Regions from separate parts of the Paenisporosarcina sp. TG-14 genome, predicted to be linked through region 2. Evidence: riboswitches for the same ligand, from Rfam matches in the RefSeq annotation. Region 2 holds a riboswitch; each other region holds the start of a gene.
What was found. Region 2 has a riboswitch for thiamine pyrophosphate ahead of C406_RS0109405 (ABC transporter substrate-binding protein). Riboswitches for the same ligand answer to the same signal wherever they lie in the genome.
Positions count from the first base shown of each region.

Region 1: linked by a shared signal. The riboswitch ahead of thiT (energy-coupled thiamine transporter ThiT) and the one ahead of C406_RS0109405 (ABC transporter substrate-binding protein) in region 2 are both predicted to bind thiamine pyrophosphate.
Region 3: linked by a shared signal. The riboswitch ahead of tenI (thiazole tautomerase TenI) and the one ahead of C406_RS0109405 (ABC transporter substrate-binding protein) in region 2 are both predicted to bind thiamine pyrophosphate.
Region 4: linked by a shared signal. The riboswitch ahead of tenA (thiaminase II) and the one ahead of C406_RS0109405 (ABC transporter substrate-binding protein) in region 2 are both predicted to bind thiamine pyrophosphate.

Region 1 is NZ_AMGD01000050.1:3,032-8,793, forward strand. Features, by position in the region: gene C406_RS0113870 (aminopeptidase) at 1-328, shown strand, start outside; gene C406_RS0113875 (SGNH/GDSL hydrolase family protein) at 341-1,240, shown strand; gene C406_RS0113885 (DUF4870 domain-containing protein) at 1,445-1,795, opposite strand; gene C406_RS0113890 (M20 family metallopeptidase) at 1,852-2,910, opposite strand; TPP riboswitch at 3,058-3,162, shown strand; gene thiT (energy-coupled thiamine transporter ThiT) at 3,260-3,844, shown strand; gene map (type I methionyl aminopeptidase) at 4,048-4,797, shown strand; gene C406_RS0113905 (tryptophan-rich sensory protein) at 4,815-5,546, opposite strand; gene C406_RS0113910 (polyphosphate kinase 2 family protein) at 5,653-5,762, shown strand, end outside.
Region 2 is NZ_AMGD01000026.1:13,516-19,277, reverse strand. Features, by position in the region: gene C406_RS0109420 (ABC transporter ATP-binding protein) at 1-132, opposite strand, end outside; gene C406_RS0109415 (ABC transporter permease) at 122-892, opposite strand; gene C406_RS0109410 (thiamine-binding protein) at 889-1,182, opposite strand; gene C406_RS0109405 (ABC transporter substrate-binding protein) at 1,183-2,190, opposite strand; TPP riboswitch at 2,386-2,495, opposite strand; gene C406_RS19445 (HD domain-containing protein) at 2,875-3,744, opposite strand; gene C406_RS0109395 (uracil-DNA glycosylase family protein) at 3,842-4,513, opposite strand; gene C406_RS19440 (N-acetylmuramoyl-L-alanine amidase family protein) at 4,858-5,691, shown strand.
Region 3 is NZ_AMGD01000033.1:31,524-37,285, reverse strand. Features, by position in the region: gene C406_RS0111160 (acetyl-CoA C-acyltransferase) at 1-481, shown strand, start outside; gene C406_RS0111155 (FAS1-like dehydratase domain-containing protein) at 483-905, shown strand; gene C406_RS0111150 (MaoC/PaaZ C-terminal domain-containing protein) at 902-1,318, shown strand; TPP riboswitch at 1,405-1,543, shown strand; gene tenA (thiaminase II) at 1,741-2,427, shown strand; TPP riboswitch at 2,480-2,581, shown strand; gene tenI (thiazole tautomerase TenI) at 2,695-3,300, shown strand; gene thiO (glycine oxidase ThiO) at 3,347-4,471, shown strand; gene thiS (sulfur carrier protein ThiS) at 4,488-4,691, shown strand; gene C406_RS0111125 (thiazole synthase) at 4,694-5,461, shown strand; gene C406_RS0111120 (thiazole biosynthesis adenylyltransferase ThiF) at 5,458-5,762, shown strand, end outside.
Region 4 is NZ_AMGD01000006.1:64,724-70,485, forward strand. Features, by position in the region: gene C406_RS0102935 (efflux RND transporter permease subunit) at 1-1,258, shown strand, start outside; gene C406_RS0102940 (TetR/AcrR family transcriptional regulator) at 1,263-1,832, shown strand; gene C406_RS0102945 (DUF6143 family protein) at 2,065-2,598, opposite strand; TPP riboswitch at 2,755-2,853, shown strand; TPP riboswitch at 2,919-3,014, shown strand; gene tenA (thiaminase II) at 3,083-3,763, shown strand; gene thiM (hydroxyethylthiazole kinase) at 3,753-4,505, shown strand; gene thiD (bifunctional hydroxymethylpyrimidine kinase/phosphomethylpyrimidine kinase) at 4,502-5,326, shown strand; gene thiE (thiamine phosphate synthase) at 5,316-5,762, shown strand, end outside.

The DNA of each region.
Region 1 (5,762 bases), on a different contig from region 2:
AGGATTAATTCAAAATGACAGTGGGTCAGCTTATCTTGGAGAATTGGCTTTGGTTCCGCATAAATCACCCATTTCGTCTTCTGGTATTTTATTTTACAACACATTGTTTGATGAAAATGCATCCAACCATTTAGCGATTGGAGAAGCCTATCCAACGTGTGTTGAAGGTGCTAGTGATTTAGAAGAAGGACAATTTCAGGCTTTAGGATTAAATACATCGATCACTCATGAAGATTTCATGATTGGTAGTGAGGAAATGGATATTGATGGTGAACGTGAAGATGGTAAAATAGAACCTATTTTCCGTCAAGGGAACTGGGCATTTTAAGAAGGTGACTTTATGATAAAAAGACGATTAACTGCCATATTGGTAATCTGTAGTGTATTTCTAGTACCGTTTCAAACAAGTGCTCAAGTATTTGGTCCTGTTTCCTATGTGGCACTGGGCGACTCTATTGCTGCTGGTCAAACACCCATGAGTGGAATTGATACAGGTTATAGTGATTTAATTGCCCAAGAAATTGCGAGGAATCAACCACTTGTTTTTTATTCGAAAGATTTATCATTTCCGGGATTTACGACTGCCGATGTGCTTGAACGTGTGCAATCTAAAGAGGCGAAACAACTGATTAAAAATGCAAATGTCATTACAATTTCAGCCGGAGCCAACGATCTTTTGAGGCTTATTCAAGCGAATGATAAGTCTGGATCATTATCCTTTCAACAGATTCCCGTGGATTTTTCATTAAATACCGTCCGGAAAAACATGTTAACGATGTTAACCGACTTGAAAAAAATAGCACCGAAAGCAGAAATTTATGTAATGGGTTATTATTTTGCGTATCCACATGCACGTGAATCGCAAAAGTTCGGTACGGCTAAACAATTAGATCGTCTTAATGATATTTTAGCAAAAGTGTCTAAAAAAGCAGGTGTGAATTTTGTGTCAGTTGATGCTGCTTTCGGTAATAATGCAATAGATAAAGTACCAAATGCAGCAGATGTGCACCCAAATGCAGAGGGATACCGAGCAATGGCGAACAGTTTTTTCAATGTCTATTCAAAAGGCTCAATGCAGGTAATGAAAAATGAGGTGCCTCCTGCAAATCCTCGTAGCTTTGAACAGATTATGCAAGAACAACAGGATGCTAATGAAGTGGGTGACGAATCTGCAGTATTGCCATCTTCGTTTTTAGAAGAAGAATATTTAGCACTATCTGAAATGAAACCTTTCATTTAAAAAAGTTGGAACTCGAGTTAACGAGTTCCAACTTTTTATTTGCGTGTATATGTGATTTTAGTACCTTTTCTAGAATCAATAACTTTTTTAACGATTGGAATAATGATAGGTGCAAACTTTATAGTTGTTTTAATTAATTTACCAATTTTCATGTATATCACTCCTGTCACTATTGTTATTTCCCACAAGAAGTAAAAAGTAAACCTACTGAAGCACTTTAATTCCTTGAATAATGTTCCAAATCAATACAGCAATCGAAAGAACACCATAAACTATCAAAAACAATAATGGTATGCTAGCGGCAAAGAAATCAACTGATGTACCTGGTTGAATTGAAAAGTCGGAAGTACTATACATCGTAAGAGACAAAACCATTAATATAATAAAACCGACAATTCCAAGTGCAACTGGGATTGCATGTGAAAGTAGTGAGCGTTTTGCATGACGCTTAACTTCTGGATCAGGTGTAATAAAGTAAATGATAATTGGTAATAAAAATGGGGTAAATAGAATACTGAAGTAACACAAAGCGGATAAAACACGTCGATTATCCAATTTTATTCCTCCTTAAAACTCTATTAGCTATTTATACGAAACATATGCAAATGGTTTCAAGTCAACGCATGTTTCGTTAAAATATCTGCATATTGTTCTACTGATGAAATCAATACGTATTCATTCGGACCATGCCAATCATCACCACTTGGACCAAATTCAATAGCTATAGCTCCTGTGTTAACATAAAAACGTGTATCTGCAGCTCCATGCTGACCAAATAGAACAGCTTCTTTTTGTGTGACTTTAGCTGTTAATTCAGATAGTGACTTAATGTAATTATTATCTTCTGAGGTGATAATAGCAGACATTTTATCATAAACTTTGACAATGTTTTTTGAATTAATTGAATGTGCTAAATCGGTAATTTGTTGTAAAATTTCTTCCCATTTTTGGCCAGGAATAAAGCGAATATCATATCCAACTTCACAATGGTCAGGTACAACATTATAGCGATCACCTGCTTGAATTTTAGCCAAGTTAATGGAAGGATATTCAAAATAACAATTACTTGCTTTTGTAAAAGGTAAGTTCATAAGCTTTTCATGAAATATGTATGATGCTTCAATTGCATTTGTTCCTTCCCAAGGACGTGAACCATGTGCAGCTTTTCCTAGAAATGTGATATGTATTTGCAAAACACCTTTTGATTGAACACTTAATTTTAATTGGGTTGGCTCACCACAAATGACAAAGTCGCCAGAATGACCAGTCTCAACAAGATGACCAGATGTTTTGTGACCACCCGTTTCTTCATCGGTTACTATATGCAAAACAACGAGTTGTTGCAATTGCTTTGGAATAGAAGAAATATGTCGGAAAGCTTCCATCATTGCAGCAACTCCAGCCTTCATATCTGCAGAACCACGGCCATATAGTCTGTCACCCTCAATAATTGGATTAAACTGTTCAATTTTCGCAGGGACTACGTCTACATGTCCGTTCCATACGATGGTCGTAGGACCTTGACCTACCTCTGCGTGAATCATTAAGCGTCCTTCATTTTCGAGGACTTGATGTGGGATCGCATGACTTGTAAGCCACGACGAACAATACCGTAGTGCGTCATTTGCACCAATCTCTGTATCACTTTTGATTGCTACTAAATTTTTCAATAAATTGATCATGTACCATTCACAGCCTTTTGAATTTTATATACCTAGTATAGCGATAAATAGTTGAAAGTCACAGGACTGCCATTAGCCTCTTGTTTCTCTTTCTAACTTTCTGTACAATAAACTCGTATTATTAAAATTTAATGTATGTACCACAAGGGGAGCCTGTAATGGCTGAGAGTGAACGAGAAAAGTTCTAACCCTTAGAACCTGTAAGTTAATGCTTGCGCAGGGATGTGGATAGAAACCGACTCCAATGACGTCAGGCTCTGTCCCTGAGGTCGTTTTTTTTATGGTTTTTTTCACCCTGACTCGCGATTTGCAGCACATCGCAAAAGGAGGAAGAAAGATGAGAAATCAAAAAGTATTATTATTAGTAGAGATTGCAATATTTGCTGCGTTAGGGTTTGTATTGGACTTTGTGGCATTTAAAATGCCACAAGGAGGATCAGTTAGTTTAGTGATGATTCCCATTGTCTTAATGGCATTTCGCAGAGGCACATTAGCTGGTGTAATTACTGGTTTGTTAGTAGGATTGTTGCAAATTGTTTCAGGATTAATTTCTGTAGCACCACTATCGTTTAGTTTTGTAGTTATGCAAGTAATTTTGGATTATTTAATTGCATATGGTGTTGTTGGATTTGCTGGAATACTTCGTAATCAATATTTTAAATATGCCCAACAAAATAATCGAGGGAAAATAATTTCTATAATTGTAGGTGCTGTATTGATTGGTTCATTATTACGTTATGTCACTCACGTAATTACCGGCATTTTATTCTTTGGTATGTATGTTGAAGAAGGTGCCAATTTATTCATCTATTCTAGTATCTATAATGCGACGTACATGATTCCTGTGTTTTTATTAACGGCAGTTACATGCTCATTACTATTCTTAGCTGCCTCACGTTTACTTAGACCACAAAAAGCATAATTCTGTGTGAAATGTGAAAGAGTAGTACACGAAGAATCAATGGACAATGAAGCCCTTGACTTCACATCAAAATTATATAAATTGTTATTATGCAAAACATCTTTATTTTATCTGAATGTTCATAATTATTCTAGCTGATGGGAAAGCGCCTTTTGTTGTGGTATAGTATGGCTAGATATTTTAGAAAGAAGGATTTATCGATTATGATTGCAAAAACAACTGAAGACTTTGAGTCGTTAAAAGCCATAGGCCGAATTGTTGCAGATATTCGCGACTCGATGCGCGCAATAACAAAACCGGGTGTCACAACGAAAGAAATTGATGATCTTGGTGGACGTATGTTTAAAGAAAAAGGGGCGATTTCAGGTCCTAAAGGGGAATATGATTTCCCAGGTTTCACATGTATTAGTGTTAACGAAGAAGTCGCACATGGTATTCCAGGTTCACGTGTTATAAAAGATGGTGACCTTGTAAATATTGATGTCTCTGGATCGTTAAATGGTTATTTTGCAGATACAGGCATTTCATTTGTTATTGGGAAAGGTTACGACAATAAAGAAAAATTATGCGAAGTGGCTGAAAGTGCATTTGACCGTGCAATGTTAAAAGTGAAAGCTGGCGCTCGTTTAAATCAAATAGGTAAAGCTGTTGAACGCGAAGCAAAACAGAATGGTTTTACTGTCATTATGAATTTAACTGGTCATGGTATTGGGAAATCTCTTCATGAAGCCCCACAACATATTTTAAACTACTTTGACGCATGGGAACCAACCATATTGAAAGAAGGAATGGTTTTAGCGGTTGAGCCGTTTATTTCAGAAAAAGCGGAACATATTGTGGAGTCTGGTGATGGCTGGACATTTCTTACTCCAGACAAATCACTTGTAGCTCAAATCGAGCATACCGTGATTGTCACGAAAGATAAACCTATTCTAATAACGAAAATAAATTAAAAGCGAAAGACCAACTGCTACGAACGCGCAGTTGGTCTTTTTTTAATAAATAGGATGCCAGAAAGCATGACTGCACTTAAGAAGAAGGCGGCTGTTGAGACTAGTAATTCTTCTAAACCATTTCGAACGGCTATCCCAATAAAAGCCCAAATAAAGACCAGGACGTATGCAATATCAAAATGATGGTAACGAATGTGTAATGCAAGTGCTGTAGCGATAGTCATCATAATTACAGCCCATAATGGGTTACTTAAACCCCAGCCACTCCATTCATAAAAGGTTAAAACATAACTAATATTGGCAATTGTGGCGACACTGATCCACCCTAAATAAATAGAAATAGGTAGTCGACTCGCGACCAGATTATCTGTAACCTTATAAGTGCCGTATAAAATAATAAGAGTGACAAGTAATGCAATCATTACTACAACTGTTAATAAAAAAGATTCATAGTGCCACAAGTAAATCCATGCCATATTCAAAATAGAACTAATGATAAACAGAGTTGAGCGTTTTGCATAGGCAGCGTCATTTTGTGTACGCTTTTTCCACATGCCTACTACCCAAAAGATTAACAATAGATAAATGACAGACCAAATCGAAAATACGTATCCTGCTGGAGTAAATAAAACCGGAAGACGATTGGATATCTCACCTGTAGTTTGATTATTTAAAGGCAAGATATTAGCTAAAGCATTAACAGTAATTACACCGATTAGTGAGATTACCATAAGTGCGAAACGAACCATAGCATTCACCTCCTATACTGTAGTATAACGCCTTGTAACGATAACATCAATTTCCAATTTACCGAAAATTTCTGTAAAATAAGAGACAGAAGAATGGGGGATTTGGATGAACATTCGATTAAATGAATTACTTATGGACCAACGATATGAAAATAAGAAAAAATACAACAAAGAATTAAAACAGCTCCAATACGACATGTTAAACGTTCAACAACA
Region 2 (5,762 bases):
GCTCTTTCCACTTCCTGAAGGTCCTACTATTGAAACGAATTCTCCTTCATGTACTTGAAAAGATAACTCTTCTAGTACCTTATTGTTATCGAAGGATTTCGTCATATTTTCTATGCTGAGCTTAATACCCATTAGTACCCTCCCCCTTAGGCTTCCCTTTCACCAACTTCTTCTCTAATGAAGAAATAATTGCGAAGAAGGTTAAGCTTAAAATCATAATGAGAAAGATTGCCACAAAGACACGTTCTGTCCGAAATGAGGAGGACGCAAGAGTCATATAGACCCCGATCCCTTCTTTGGCGCCTAGCCATTCTGAGATAACAGCTCCCATTACACTATAAGTTGCTGCAATTTTTAGTCCGGAAAATATCGAAGGCAATGCATATGGCCACTCTACTTTCCAAAAAATTTGTTTGTTTGATGCCCCTGCCATTTTCATATAATGCATAAGTTCAGCAGTGGTTTGCCGAAATCCGCCCATCGCAGCAATGGTGATAGGAAAGAAGCAAACTAGCGTGATAATAATAATTTTAGGTAGAAGGCCAAATCCAAACCAGATGACTAACAATGGGGCCAATACGATGATGGGAATGTTTTGTGACAATATGATTAGTGGATAAAATGCCTCTCTAAGTTTTGGTAAGCGATGCAAACTAACCGCAACTAGCAGGCCAACAGCGCTACCTATTAGTAAACCCATAAAGGACAGTCGTATAGTTGAAATTAAGTGGTGACTGTAAGTTGACCAGCCAGTTATTGCCTCAGCCCATATTTGAGATGGAGCTGGCAGAAGCCATTTCGGTATTTCGAGTAACCAAGTAGATAGTTGCCATAGTGAAAATAAGAGGATGAGAACCAATACTGGTCTCCATCCTCTATATAAAATTCTCATGACCGGTATTTTTCAGTCAATTTATCCATAGAAACACCGCTCGGTTGATAAAGGATTTTCACTTGAGAAATGACATTCACACAGCCAGAATCTATCATTTTTTGATTCATCTTCTCGATCACGGAGAAAATTTCTGTCAAATTCCCCTCCATGGTTGTTTCGAGAGGATGGACTTCATAACGTATCCCAGACTCCTGAATGATGGCAATTGCTTCTTCTATAAACGGGATTGAATCTTCCCCATTTCTTGTTTTTGGTATAATTTGAATGCTGACTAAAGAGTTGATCATCTATTCATTCTCCTTTTTTGGTAAGAATTCATTCGTAAAGGCTTTTTCTACTTCTAACTTGCCTTCTAATAATTCATTTTCGCTCATCCAATTTGCATAGTTTTCCCAAACAGACTTCTCTTGAATACCCCATTGTGATCCATCATCCTGATACTTTGGCGCTAACCATTTCTGGCTTGCTTTAACCAATTCAGGGTCTAAATCTGGAACAGCCTTTATTAAAACATCCGCCGCTTCTTGTGGATTATCAATTGAGTATTCATATCCTTGTGAAGCTGCTGCTACAAATGCACGCACAGTGTCGGGATCTTCTGCAATTAACGCCTCATTCGTAATCAAAATAGGTGTATAGTAATCTAGCTTATCTGAGTAATCAGCCAGATACTGCATATTCAATTCCTCTCCGCGAAGTTCCGCTTCAATTCCTGTCCATGCGTAATAGATCCATGCAAAGTCAACATCTCTTTTTACAGCTGTAAAAAAGTCTGTATCACCTGTATTAATAATATCCACTTTCTCTACATCAGCATCTTCTTGCTTCATTAAAGAGGCAATCACTGCTTTTTCAACAGGCGCTCCCCATCCTCCATACGCTTTACCTTCATAATCTTTTGGTGAGGTAATGTTCTTTTCTACAGGAGACGCAAAGCCCGAAGTATTATGTTGAATAACCGCAGCAATTGACACGATTGGTATATCTTGCACTCGTGCTTCGGTTAAAGATTCCTGATACCCAACTCCAAATTCTGCCTTACCTGCAGCTACTAGCTGGTTAGCGCCCGCTTCACCTGGCATAATAATTTCGACATCAAGGCCTTTATCTGTAAAGTATCCTTTTTCTTTTGCAACGTATAATCCTGTATGATTTGTATTTGGCGTCCAATCCAATACCACTGTTACTTTTTTTAACTTGTCTATGTCTTCATTTTGTTCCGTGCTTTGGCTGTCAGTATTCCCACAGGCTGTTAGCAGTAGAGCAATTAGTAGTAATCCTATCCATTTTTTCATCATCTTTTCTCCCCTTGTCTTTTCTATTAAAAGCATTAAACGATGGAACGAAAAGGTGGAAACATATTCACAAGGTACTTGATTAATCACTAACTTCTAGTGTAATCATTTAGCTCTGTCTAATCTTTAAAACATCTTTTTTCATATAAAAAAGCACCTCTAGGTAGGTACCTAGGGCGCATATCAACACAAATAAGAATGTTTAAATATGTTTCCTACGCTGGTATTAACCAGATCAGGTTCCAAGGGTTTGTATCTTAAGGATACGGTCTCAACCAGCAACACTGGTCCCCCCACATGTTTCAGTTATGAAGTTCGTCTAATACTTTGTTAGGTTAACTTTGCCACACATTTGGTTCAGTTACAAGAGTTAGAAAGAATATTATTATAAAATGATCTACCTCTCAGCGTTGGCTAGAGTTTCGCTAGTTCTCTTTCGTACAGGCTATCTCGCGGCAGGTGTGCGTCCTTCGCTCACCTTAACGTGGACATGTGTTTGATTTTAACTATGGATGGTAAAGGAACTGCATCACAACCTAAAAAATGAAAGGAGACGACGACTGAAGTGATAAGTCACTTCGATCGTCGTCTCCTATTCCTTCAGTACACACTCAGTGGTACGTCTTTCTTTACAATATTACAAGGCGTAGTTGCTTTAACTCTTTTATTTCCACAAAAACCCCTTTACAGATTCTTAAGGTTGCGCTTGAAATGTTTGTAAAGTGTTTTATCAGACCAAGCTAGACGATGTTTGAGTTCAGCGCAGTATGATAGCAGGATGAACGAGCCATCGGAATTCATTTCAAAATCGATGCCTCGCTTCCTTAATGACTCCATTAAAGGAGAAACCTTGTTGTAGTCAGCGTTTATGTATGTGTCATCCGCGTATGTTAATGCTTCTTTGACAAAACCAAGGATGCCCATAGAAGCTATCTCCCGCTGTCGCTTCTCATTACAATCATAACTACAACTAAACAGCGCATCTATTTCCTTCACAGTAAGTTTTTTCTTGCCAACAAATAATTGGAACACTTCTTTCTTGAGCACGCGTACAAGAGGAACTTCTTTTTTAAATGATTCCAATTCTCGTACAACACTCATGTAATACCACGACTGTTCACGTTTTCCTCGATTGAAACGACTCCAAACAGACTCGCCTTTTTCATTCAAGTCCACCTGAATTGATCGGATATTGTGCAATTTATCTGCGGTAATGACTAATATTTCATCAGGTGTCATAGCTGAAATGGAGTCGATTGTGTGCTGTTTTCTATCCTCCCATGGCAGTGATTTATCAGGTTCGGATGCGGCGATAACCAATTGCAAAACCTTTTCCCCAAAATGCTCAATAAGTTCATCGGCCGTTGTATCGGTATCTTCAAGCGTGTCATGCAAAATCCCAGCTGCAACCACTTCGTCTGGAGCCTTTGTTTGCTTCAGGATCATTGCAACGCCTACTGGATGCGTGATATATGGAATTTTCGAGTCTTTTCGATAGTGTCCATCATGTTTGACTGCAGCAAATTGCATGGCTTTTTCTATCATGTTTTTCATTAAATTCATCTTCCTTTTCTCATCTATTTGGCAGGTAGCCCCGCAAGTAGTCGGCCTTTCATACGGACGCAAACAAAGGTGGCCTCATTGTTCACCTTTAAGCTAGCCTCCCCATCGAACTCGTAATTCTATTCACATATTTCTCTTTATACTTGTCTTCTCTTTTACCGAATGAACAATAATATGGATGTGGTAGACGCGGACCTACCGGATAGTTTAATCTTCCTTCTTCTGTCATTTTATTTAATGCTTGTTCAACTTCTTTACTCAAAGGAATAATCATTTTCGGTCGAACAATTTCCATTTCTGTTAAAAAGGAATCTGTAAAAACCGCGTCCAAAGGTGTAGGTAAATTAAAGTAATTCACATTCTTATTGTCCTGAATAAAACCAAACCACGATAAGTTTGTCATGTATACATTTTTATGAAATTTCATTTTCCCTATTTCACTAATAACTGACAAAATAAATTGAGCACTTCTCTCTTTGTCATCTTGGTCAACATTAGGAAATAACTCCGACGCACCATTAAAATCTATAAAAGGTATTCCTGTTTGACCAGCCCCGTTTTTTCCTGGATTAGTCCCACATAAAACAATTCTAGGTGTTTTGCTTATATAGAATGCTTGGTAGTACAGTCGCACAAGTTCCCTATTTTCAATAAACCCATCCAATATGGTAATCTTTTCGCGTTCAAGTTTTTCCTTAACTTCAAGATCGTTCTGAATGCTTTTGTAGAAATCCTCATGTAAATCAATGATTTTCTCCAACGAGATTCCTCTTTTCTTTTTTATAAACAATTTATAGGTAAATATAATGACTTTACTATTTAGGCATATATTCTTATATTCGCCATATAATACTAAATTCCCTTTTTTTTCGCTATGAAAGTTGTAATTATTGCCTTCACTTTTTAATTAGTTTCTTCTATATAAGGAACGTTTTACTTGCCCAATAGTTCATTGAAAGGGTTAACTAGTAGAGGATTTAATTTTAAATTTCAAAAATTGTATCCATATTTCCTATTTTCTTCTATCTATTTATATAATAAACTCATTTCTATATACGTTTAGCTGAGTGGCGAATAATTTGAAATGAAAGGAATTGAAGATAGATGAAGAAAGTAGCATGGTCAGCAGGTCACGGGATAAATACAGCAGGGAAACGTTCGCCGATCGGGGAAAGAGAATGGTCATTTAACAATTCCGTAGTGATTGCCGGAATGGCCTTTCTAGCAAACTATGATGGAGTTCAACAATTACGTGTGGACGATCCAAGTGGTAAAACAGATATACCTTTAGTAAATCGTACAAATCAGGCAAACGCTTGGAAAGCTGATATTTATGTCAGTTCCCACCATAATGCGATTGGAGATGAATGGGGAAATCATAGTGGTGTGGAAACTTTCGTAATGGAGCCGGCGAGTAATAATCCTTTATCTCTTAAACTCGCTAACCACATTCATCCTAAGGTCGTCAATGCGATGCAAATACGCGATCGTGGTGTCAAATCCGCTAACTTTCATGAACTACGAGAAACGAAAATGCCAGCCGTTCTTGTCGAAGGTGGATTCATGGATAGTCGAACGGATAGTATAAAAATGCAAGACGCAAAGGTCTTGATAGCCCAGGGAGAGGCCATTGCAAAAGGAATTGCTGATTATTTTGAGCTGAAGATAAAACCAGACAGTAAGCCAGATGTAATGGATGTGAAAATGGTAGAGAGAGCCATTGTAATCGGGTCTTTAAGTGACTACCCAGCAGCAGAGATTTTGTCCATTCGATTAAAAGCGCCAATTTATCCTCGTCATGCCATTACTGGCAAAGTGGCAAGTGAATTAATCGTCGTTGGAGCCAGTGTGAATGGCTTGATAGCCGATAAATTAACCAAGCTATCAGGCAGTAATCGTTTCGAGACCGCAGCCAATGTAGCCAAATATAGAATATAGTCAGTTGCATTCAATTTTATTGATGACTAAGGACACATACTGAAAAAAGCAGCCAAATAGACAATTTCGGC
Region 3 (5,762 bases), on a different contig from region 2:
AACAGGTACTGTAACAGCCGCAAATTCGTGTGGGCTCAATGATGGTGCTGCGTTATCGCTCATTCTTTCTGAAAAAAAAGCAAAAGAACTTGGACTTTCGATACAGCTGAAATTTAAAGATGCAGTTACAGTAGGTGTCGATCCGAATACGCCTGGTATTGGACCAGTTCTAGCAGTGAAAAGACTCCTTTTACAATCTCAATTAACTATGGACGAGATTGATATTGTCGAATTAAATGAAGCTTTCTCAGCCCAAGTTGTGGCTTCTGCAAAATCACTTCAAATCCCTTATGAAAGACTTAATAAAGGTGGGGGAGCAATTGCTTATGGTCATCCATATGGAGCTTCTGGAGCAATTCTTGTTACTCGACTTTATTCTGAAATGAAGTCTATTCAATGTCGCTATGGTATTGCCACAATCGGGATAGGTGGCGGACTTGGAATAGCAACCTTATTTGAAAAATATATGGAGGAAGAATGAAATGGATTACTATTCCTATGAAGGATTTACAACCACTCCCTTTAAAGTAGCAGTCACCAGAGAAATGATTGCTGATTATGCACGTTCAATCGAAGAAACCGAATCGCTTTTTTTCAATTACAAAGAAGCTATTAATAAAGGGTACGCCGATATTCCAGCACCACCCTGCATGCCTATGATTTTTTGGCAATATATTAAAGTACCTTGGATGAATGGAGGTGACTCTTTTATTCATAAATATCAATCGATTAACTATAGTGAACCAGTGATGGCGGGCCAAACTTATACGTGTATGATCACGTTAAAGTCGGTTAAATCCAAACGCTCATTCCTTATTTTGGATAATGAACTAGTTGGTGAAAATGAAAGAGGTAAAGTCATCTTCACTTCAAACTCTACACTAATTGGGGAGATGAAAAAGTGAATACGTTATTTGCTTTAGAAGTTGGTCATTCACTCGAGACGATCTCAATCAAAAACGTTCCTTCAATTTGGATTACAAGATATGCAGAAGTTTCAAAAGATTTCAATCCAATACATGTAGACCAAGATGCTGCACAACAAAAGGGATTTGATCAGCCCATCGTTCATGGAATGCTCACTATGGGTTTCACAGGTCGAATACTGTCGTCTTATATGAATGCCCACTTACTGATACAACAAATGAATGTCATGTTTCTTGCACCTCTGCAGGTTGGAGACGGAGTGGAATTAACAGGCGTTGTCAAAGAGAAATGTGTTGCTGAAGTTAAGGTAGAAGTAACAGGTATGAGCAGTAGTGGACATAGAGTGATTCGAGGTGAGATAGTAGTTAAGAATAGAAAAATAAACTCATAGAATATTAATTCAATCGTTTCATGACATATTAGAATGGAAAAGAAACCAAAACATGTTATGATGGTTACGAACAATTGAATAGTAATATCTTCCACTAGGGGGACCTTTCTATAAGTAAATAGAAATTATTTACTTACTAATAAAGGTTGAGATTAAAGTAATACTTTAAGACCCTTAGAACCTGATCTGGTTTACACCAGCGTAGGAAAGTGGAGTTGCGGAGCAATACGTTTCTACCTATTTTTCCGATACAACCACTTTCTTATGATTGTTAAGAAAGTGGTTTTTTATATGCAAAAATATGTGAAAGTATATATTTTTAAGAGTATTTTCTTAATTCGAGCTAGTGTGGAGCTTTACGCTTTTCTTATAAATCAGGGATAGGTTACTATTCGAGTAAAATTATTGAGGAGGAAGTATTCATGACATTTTCTAAGCTTTTAAGAGAGGAATCCGATTACATTTGGGAAGCAAGCTTTCATCATCCGTTTGTAACAGGAATTGGGGATGGTACATTGTCTTTAGAAAGTTTCAGGTATTACGTCATGCAGGATTCTTATTATTTGTCCCATTTTGCAAGGGTTCAAGCTTTAGGTGCTGCAAGGGCAAAGGATCTTGACACTACAAGTAGATTAGCATCTCATGCACAGGGAACATATGAAGCAGAATTGTCTTTACATCGAAACTTTTCACGTCGTCTTGGAATTACTGAAGCAGAACAAGCAAACTTCAAGCCGTCACCTACTGCTTATGCATATACATCCCATATGTATCGTGTGGCATATCAAGGACATTTAGGTGATATTATCGCAGCAATATTACCATGCTACTGGCTTTACTATGAAATTGGGGAGAAACTGCAGACGTGTTCCCCTAAAGAACCAATTTACCAAGAATGGATTGCAGCATATGGTGGAGAAGGTTTTAGAACATTAGTCGAGGAACAAATTAATAGACTAGACAAGATTGCCGAAAAGCTAACAGAAGATGACCGTGAGCAAATGAAAGAACATTTTATCATTAGTAGTCATTACGAATATTCATTTTGGGAAATGGCTTACAATTTAGAGGAATGGCCGGTCCGAAAAGGAGCATTAAAATTCACATAGAAAATCATAGAAAATGAATTAATATTTTGTAACAGTCTCATACAATTGAATATAAATACACTAGGGGAGTCTTTAAAGACTGAGATGGAGAAAGTCCAGACCCTTTGAACCTGATCTAATTAGAACTGGCGTAGGGAAGTGGAAATGTAGTTATAGTCTATACATATAATAACAAACCACTCCAACGCCGGGGTGGTTTTTTGATTTCTGGAATTATAGATATTAAGGGTATCATCTTTGCTTTCAAAAATGAGGAGGATAGTTGGAATGAAAAATGCAGAATTACATGTCATATCCACTGGGAAACAGGAACCTCAGAAATTAGCGGAAATTGTAGGTCAGATCCATCCATATATCGATGCCATTCATATTCGTGAAAAGGCTAAAACGGCCAATGAGATTTACGAAATAGTGAATTTATTAACAGACCAGAAAGTGCCTCTTTCTAAAATAATAATCAATGATCGAGTAGATGTTGCCTTTGCTTCAAAAGTAGCAGGAGCCCAACTAGCCTATCATTCTTTACCTGTAGAAATTGTTAAAAAACAGTTTACAAGCTTGAGAGTTGGATGTTCTGTGCATTCAATTGACGAGGGTCTAACTGCACAAGAACTAGGAGCAGATTATGTTATTTTCGGACATATTTTTCCCACACAATCGAAGCCAGGATTAGTATCTAAGGGTTTAAATCAATTAGAACTCGTAGCTCATCATGTTTTGATACCAGTATTAGCAATAGGTGGTATAAAACCTACAAATATTAGAGGAGTCATCGATGCAGGTGCACAGGGAATTGCTGTGATGTCTGGGGTCTTAGAAGCAGAAAATCCTTTAGCAGCAGTAAAAGAATATTATCAAAATCTATCTACTTAACAACTGAATTGTACTTAAATATTTTTATGGGAGAAGGGGATTTTTGATGAGATATGTTTATGATGCAATCGTAGTAGGAGGCGGAGTAATCGGGGGAGCCATTGCGTATAACCTTGCAAAACGAGGGGGTAAAGTCCTTTTGCTGGAAAAAGAACGACTTGCTAGTAAAGCCTCTGGAGCTGCTGCTGGGATGCTGGGTGCTCAAGCAGAAATGGATGGACAAGGATCACTTTTTCAATTAGCTAGAAAAAGTAGAGCGATGTTTACCCAACTAGCTGGCGAGATAAAAGAGACGAGTGGAATAGATATAGAACTTATAAATAAAGGCATGTTGAAGGTTGCCTTAAACGAACAGCAACAGCAGGAATATAAGCGAGTCATTGCTATCCAACGACAAAGTGGAGAGCAAGCCGATTGGATGACAGGTAAAGAGGTAAGAAGGAAAGAGCCAGTATTGTCTGATGCGATTACAGGAGCAATGCATCTTGAAAAAGATGGGCAAGTAGAAGCTACTCAGTTAACTTTAGGGTTTTTAAAGTCTGCAGCAGCACGTGGTGTAGTAATAAAGGAATTCGTGGAAGTATATTACTTTCAGCTGTCAAAAGGGAAGGTCTCGGGTGTTGTAACGAATGAAGGAAATTTTAATAGTGAAAATGTCATTGTTGCAGGTGGTGCTTGGAGTAGGAAGTTACTTTCAAAAACAGGCTTACAGCTAGATACCTATCCTGTGAAGGGTGAATGTTTTTCTGTTGTTACACATAGTCAAATACTAACGACTACAGTATTTTCGCATGGTTGCTACCTTGTCCCTAAGAAGGGGGGAAGAATCATTGTCGGTGCAACTTTAAAGCCAAGAACATTTTGCAAAAAAGTTACGGTAGAGGGAATATCCATACTGATGGAACAAGCAAAAAAACTGATGCCGTCCATTGTTGAAGCAGAATGGGAGCGGGCATGGGCTGGCATTCGACCGCAAACCGCTGATGGGCTTCCGTACTTAGGAGAACACCCTATATACAAAGGTTTATTTATTGCAACAGGGCATTTTAGAAATGGAATATTACTTTCTCCTATAACTGGTGAGGTTATCGCCGACTTGGTTGAAGGTAAACCAACATCACTAAATTTGGAACCTTTTCGGGTAGATCGTTTGGTCAGGCAATTAACATAAAAAAGGAGTGAAGCAAATGGAATTAGTGATTAACGGGAACAAAATAGAAGTCCCAAATACGGTGGAAACAGTAGCTAACCTTTTGCAGCACTTCGAATTACAACAAAAGGTAGTTATCGTTGAATGGAATGAAATGATATTGGAAAAAACATCACACCAAGAAACCGAACTTAGTAATGGGGATAAAGTTGAGTTAGTACATTTTGTAGGAGGCGGATGATGATGTTAAAGATTGGATCATATGAATTCACGTCAAGGTTATTATTGGGCACTGGAAAATATCCTGATTTTGATATTCAAAAAGAAGCAGTAGCTGTTTCAGGAGCAGAGATATTAACGTTCTCCGTTCGTAGAATGAATATATTTGAATCAAGTCTACCTAATTTTTTAGAAAAATTAGACCTAAAAAAGTACATTTTACTGCCAAATACGGCAGGTGCAAAGACAGCAATAGAAGCGGTTCGAATTGCTAAATTAGCTAAAGCTTCTGGTCTTTGTGACATGATTAAAGTTGAAGTAATTGGATGCCAAAAAACGTTATTGCCTGATCCTATAGAAACATTAAAGGCTTCAGAAGAACTGTTAAAAGAGGGATTTACCGTTTTACCCTATACATCAGACGATGTTCTATTAGCTAAACGATTAGAAGAATTAGGCTGTCACGCCATTATGCCAGGTGCATCACCCATTGGTTCTGGTCAAGGGATCATTAATCCATTAAACCTTAGCTTTATTATCGAACAGGCAAAAGTGCCTGTAATAATTGATGCTGGTATTGGGACGCCTTCTGACGCAGCCGTCGCGATGGAGTTAGGTGCCGACGGTGTATTACTTAATACTGCTGTTTCAGGAGCAAATGATCCAGTGAAAATGGCATTGGCCATGAAGCTAGCGATTGAAGCGGGACGATTAGGATTTGAAGCAGGTCGTATTCCGAAAAAGCGATATGCGACAGCTAGTAGCCCTTCGGAAGGGATGAGCTTTAGTTGAATGAACGTTATTCACGACAAAAACTATTCGCTCCAATAGGGTCACAAGGACAATCGAAATTAAGAAAAAAACATGTATTAGTGATTGGTGCAGGAGCACTTGGAACGGGGAGTGCCGAAGTGCTTGTTCGTGCAGGGATAGGGAAGTTGACTATTGTGGATCGAGACTACGTGGAATGGAGTAATCTCCAACGTCAACAGCTCTATACCGAAAGGGATGCGAATCATCGAATTCCAAAAGCCATCGCAGCGAAAGAACACTTAACGCTCATAAATTCGGAGGTAGACATTGAGTGCCATGT
Region 4 (5,762 bases), on a different contig from region 2:
GTTAACTATTGGTATGATTATTAGTTTCATTGTCGGTGTTTTCATATTGATACCACTCCTTTTTACAAGGGATTACTTTTTCTCAAGTGAAGCTTCTATTAAACGCTCGAAAAAGACAGTTAAATCTTCCCGAATTGAAAATTTTCTTGATGGAATTACTAAAAAAGTGGTTGCTCTCAGATGGTGGATAATTCTCATAGCCATCATTACAGCTGGTTTTGGGATATGGGTCGATTTAGACGCTAAGGCAGAGACTGATGTCGAGACATTTATGCCGCAGGATACCCAAGTCCTGAAAGATATTCATAAATTAAGAGATATTGTTGGTACAACCGATCAAGTTTCTATCGTGTTTGAGGGTAAGGATATCTTGTCCTCAAGTTCTCTTAACTGGGTAGATGCAACAACAATTGAGATTGAAAAAGAGTTTTCACAAGTGGTGGTTAAGTCAAATTCAATTACAGAAGTGTTAAAAAAATTGAATGATGGGGAAATCCCAACAGGCTCAGAGTTAGAAGGATTAATGGATGATATTCCAGATCAACAACAGAAGTTACTTATTAACGAGTCTGGCACGAAAGGCGTAATCACTGTCGGAATAAAACATCTGGAAGCTGAGCCGTTGAAAAACTTTATTGATGATTTGAATCAGTACCTTATCGATAACCAGCCAGATAATATGGAAACTATGGTAACAGGAAAATCTGTGTTAGATGTCGAAATGGTTTCTGGATTGACAACTGGGCGATACAAAATGACTTTGCTAGGCATGGCCCTTGTATTTTTAGGTTTACTTGCAGTTTACCGACACCCGATTAAGGCTTTGATTCCTTTGTTACCGATTACTTTAATCATTGGTTGGTCAGGAGCCGTGATGTATTTAGCTGAAATAAGCTATACACCTCTAACGGCGACGCTAGGTGCATTGATTATAGGGATTGGAACAGAATTCACCATTTTAATCATGGAAAGATTTTATGAAGAACGTGAAAATGGGAGTTCAAGCATCGATGCTATCAGAATAGCAAACCAAAAAACTGGAAAATCAATTTTCGCATCAGCCATTACAACTATTGGTGGCTTTAGTGCTTTGCTTGTATCAGATTTTGTCATCTTGAGTAATTTTGGTATGATGACCCTAATCAATATTTCACTAGCTTTATTCAGTACAATTGTCGTGATGCCAGCTGTCTTGATTATTTTAGATCGTTTTGTAAAAACAAAACCTAGAATAGAAAAGGATACACTGGTAAATTAGGGGGATGAAGTCAATTAAAGATAAAACTGAACAAATTTTGCAAGCAGCTGTAAAGATTTTCATCAATAAAGGGCTTCAGGCAACCACACAGGAAATTTCCAAAGAAGCAGACGTTGCAGAAGTTACTTTGTTTCGGAAGTTTTCTACTAAGCAAAATTTATTTAAAACAGTTATTAAAAATGTACTTGAAAAACAATTTAATTCCAAGGTGATGCAACTAGCTGATCATGAAAATACAGAAGAATTTCTTAAAGGAACAATTGATAATCGCTTGAAGACACTTTCCAAAAATGCGTCTTTAGTTAAGATGCTTATCTCGGAAAGTTTGAAAGGCAATTTGAGTTCCGATATTGATTTCCCTGTGATTATTCATGCACAGTTAAAAAAAGCATTAGATCACCATTTTACTCAAAAAAATCAGAAGGCTGACACTGAATTATGTGCCAGACAGCTAGTAGGAATTTTTCTGAGTCATATTATCATTCCTAACGAGCGTCCTTATTACAAGTTAAATGATGAAGACAAAGAAGCATTAGTAAATAAGTATGTAAAATCATTAATTACATTATTATAAAAGGCTATGTTAAAGTTATTGGTTTATTTAAGTGAGCTTGGAAATGTATCTCCAAGCTCATTTTTTTTGACTGTTTTGTTTTACTAAAGTACCTGTTAGTAAAACATTAATTGAAACGATAAAGTAAACCATACATCCACAAGTACAAAATCCAAGATATTTATACAAGATATAAGCATGCTTTAGTTCAATAAGACAATAACTAAGTTAATCTATTAGTTTTTTTATGTTGCTATTCCCTTATTTCAAACCACCCGAATGCAACATCTGCCTTAACAATTTCATTATCTGGTGAAACTAAAAAAATAATAAATGAATCGCCTGATGAAAAAATGAATTTTCCATCTTCATCACTCGTCAAAGTACTTTTTGGAGATACAATTCGCTTAAATGAATTTATCCCTCTCTTCGGAAATCCTTCAACAAGTTCTGCAAAAGCGATATTTACTTCAGGCTTTGGAAGTGGAGAAAGAGTTGTATTTGCAGGTGTTACCTTATCCGAAATCATTGATTTTCCAGGAGGTTTTGGATTAAACCAAATTTCAGCTATAAAAGGTTGATTAGAATGGTTGGTAACGGTAAATGCATTTACAAATAAATTCACATCTGAATTAGAGGGGTTAATTAAGCCTCCCCAAGCATTTTTTCCTTTTCCGAAACGAATCGTTTCAGTTTGTCCAACAAAATATCTCCCCTGTAAAGATTGATATAATGGGTTAGGTATGTTGACAGCTTTAATAAATCGCTCATTATTAAACATTGGCATACGAACAATTCACTCCTTTCTAAAGTCTATGTAAATTGAAAGGAAATGTTTCGACAAATATATTTAAAAATAAAAGAATTTAAGCATAATCTACTTGATAAATGTTACTTTTCCATTTTACGCTTTCACTCTATTATGCTAGTATGAAATTAATTAAAATAGTTGCAGGGGAACGCATTTGCGTTGAGAAGGTTAAAACCTGACCCTTTGAACCTGTTCGTTAAGACGAACGTAGGGAGCAGAGTACATAGCGTTTCGACGTATTTCTTTTGTGCTAAAGCTCTCCATTTAGGAGGGCTTTTTTGTTTGCTAATTCAATATTTTAATTGCGGGGGGACTATTTAGTTGAGAAGGTAAAACCTGACCCTTGGAACCTGACAGTTAACACTGACGTAGGGAGCAATGTTTCATTTACAACGCTCTTTTGCCACGTGCAAAGGAGCGTTTTTTGCACTTGCGTCCATCCGAAAAAGGAGGACTTATGATGACATTTTGTGAAGAAGTACGAAAAGAAACTGATCTTTATTGGCAAGCAAGTTTTAATCATCCATTTGTAAAAGGACTTGTCGATGGGACACTGCCACTTGATAAGTTTAAGTTTTACATTATGCAAGACGCTTATTATTTAAAGCACTACACGAAGGTGCTAGCAATTGCAGCAACAAAGGCTGAAACGAACGAAGATATTGCTTACTTTTTAGAAACGGCTCGTCATATCAATGAGGCTGAGCTTGATTTGCATCGAACGGTTTTTAAAGAGCTAGGTATAACTGAACAAAAGGAAGCAAATTTTAAACCGGCTCCAGCGGCTTATAACTACGTATCACATATGTACAATGCTGCAAATAACGGAGATGTAGAAGAGGCGTTTGCTGCCATGTTCCCTTGTCCATGGTTATATCAAGAAATTGGGGAGAAGTATAAAGACGCAAAACCAGGCGTTAAGCTATATGAAGAATGGATTGCGATGTATAGTGCACCGGATTATAAAGAAAAAATCGAGGTGCAAAAGACGATGATGAATCGTTACGCAGAAGCAAATCCAGGTAAACAAACTGTGTTCAAAGCTCATTTTGAAAAAAGTTGCTACTACGAGTGGAAATTTTGGGAAATGCCTTGGACACATGAAAACTGGCAAGATGAGGTAAAGAACTATGCCTATTAAACAAATTCGTAAAAAAAAGCCTCTCGTACATTGCATGACGAACTATGTCGTGGCGAACTTTACAGCGAATGGGTTACTTGCAATTGGTGCGTCACCTGTCATGGCTGATGAAGTTACAGAAGTAGAAGAAATGGTCGCGATTGCAAATGCTCTTTTAATTAATATTGGCACGATCAATATAAGAACGAAAGAAGCGATGTTACTAGCAGGGAAAAAAGCGAATAAGCTTGGAACACCTGTTGTATTAGATCCAGTAGGAGTTGGGGCGACTAAGTTTCGTCAACAAGTAGTAAATGAACTATTAGAAAGTGTTCGATTCGATTTACTGCGCTGTAATGTGGGTGAACTTGCTACCATAGCAGGTGTTTCATGGGAGATAAAAGGCGTGGACAGTGGAGAAGGTGAGATGGACATTGCAACCGTTGCCACGCATGTAGCCAAAAAATGGAACTGTATAGTGGTGGTCACAGGAGCTTCTGATTATGTTACTGATGGTGACAATGGATTCTGGGTAACTGGTGGTCACATTCAGATGACCGAGGTAACAGGAACAGGTTGTTTACTAAGTGCAATTTGTGCAGCAGTCTTAACTTTAGAAGGAGAACCTCTTTTAAACTTACGTGATGTACTACAAGTTTATAAAAAGGTGTCAGAACAAGCGGTTCTATCTCCACTTCTTGGCTCATTTCAAATAGAAGTCTTAAATTCTTTACATCAATTTTCTAGAGGTGAAAATAATTGAATATCGTGATGACCATAGCTGGCTCAGATAGTAGTGGAGGTGCTGGGATACAGGCTGATTTAAAGACATTTCAAGAGCTTGGAGTGTTCGGTACATCAGTGATTACTGCGTTAACAGCTCAGAATACACTTAGTGTAGAGGGAGTTTTCCCTGCATCTGCAGACTTTGTTAAACATCAAATCGAAGTTGTCTTTCAGGACTTACCCATAAAGGCAGTCAAGACCGGTATGCTTTTTTCAGCCCCAATTATTGATGAAGTAGTGAATAGCTTACGCCAAAAAGATGTTTTGCTTGTCGTTGACCCTGTGATGATTGCAAAAGGAGGAGCAAGCTTGTTACAACATAAAGCAGTAGAAGCATTAACGACAAAGCTTTTACCACTTGCAACGGTGTTAACTCCGAATATTCCAGAAGCTGAAGTGATTAGTGGCGTTGAGATTAAGTCAGAAATGGATATACAAAAAGCGGCTGAAAAGATAGTAGCAATGGGTGTAAAGTGCGTGGTTATGAAGGGTGGCCACTTAGATGAACAAGGAACTGCAACAGATAGAGTATTTTTTGCGGATGGTACAACTTTTAAAATGACATCTGCCCGTATAGAAACGAAACATACGCATGGAACAGGTTGTACTTACTCCGCAGCACTTACTGCATTTTTAGGACAAGGTTGGTCTTTAAAAGAAGCAATCATTGAAGCTAAAAAGTTTGTCCAGCTAGCTATTGAAACCCCGTTAAACATAGGGCATGGACATGGGCCGACAAACCATTTTGCCTATAAACTAGCAAAAGGTGTATGTGAGGTGAACATCATTGAAGCGTAACGATCTAGCGTGCTATTTCATCATGGGAACACCGAACTGCATAGAAGAGCCATTACATGTGTTGGAAGATGCATTAAAAGCAGGTATAACAATTTTCCAACTTCGTGAAAAAGGCGAAGGGGCATTAACAGGAAAAGTACTTGAACAATTTGCTCGTCAATGCCAGGGGATGTGTAAACGATACAACGTGCCGTTTATTGTAAATGATGATGTAGAGCTGGCCTTGAAACTCAAAGCAGATGGCGTTCACGTAGGACAAGATGATGTAACACTTACGCACATACGCGAAAAATTTAAAGGACGAATCGTAGGAGTTTCAGTGCATACAGTCGAAGAGTTGGAACAGGCTGTAAGAGGTGGTGCTGACTATGTGGGGATTGGACCAATTTATGAAACACAGTCGAAATCTGATGCGAAAGCTCCTGCTGGTCTAACT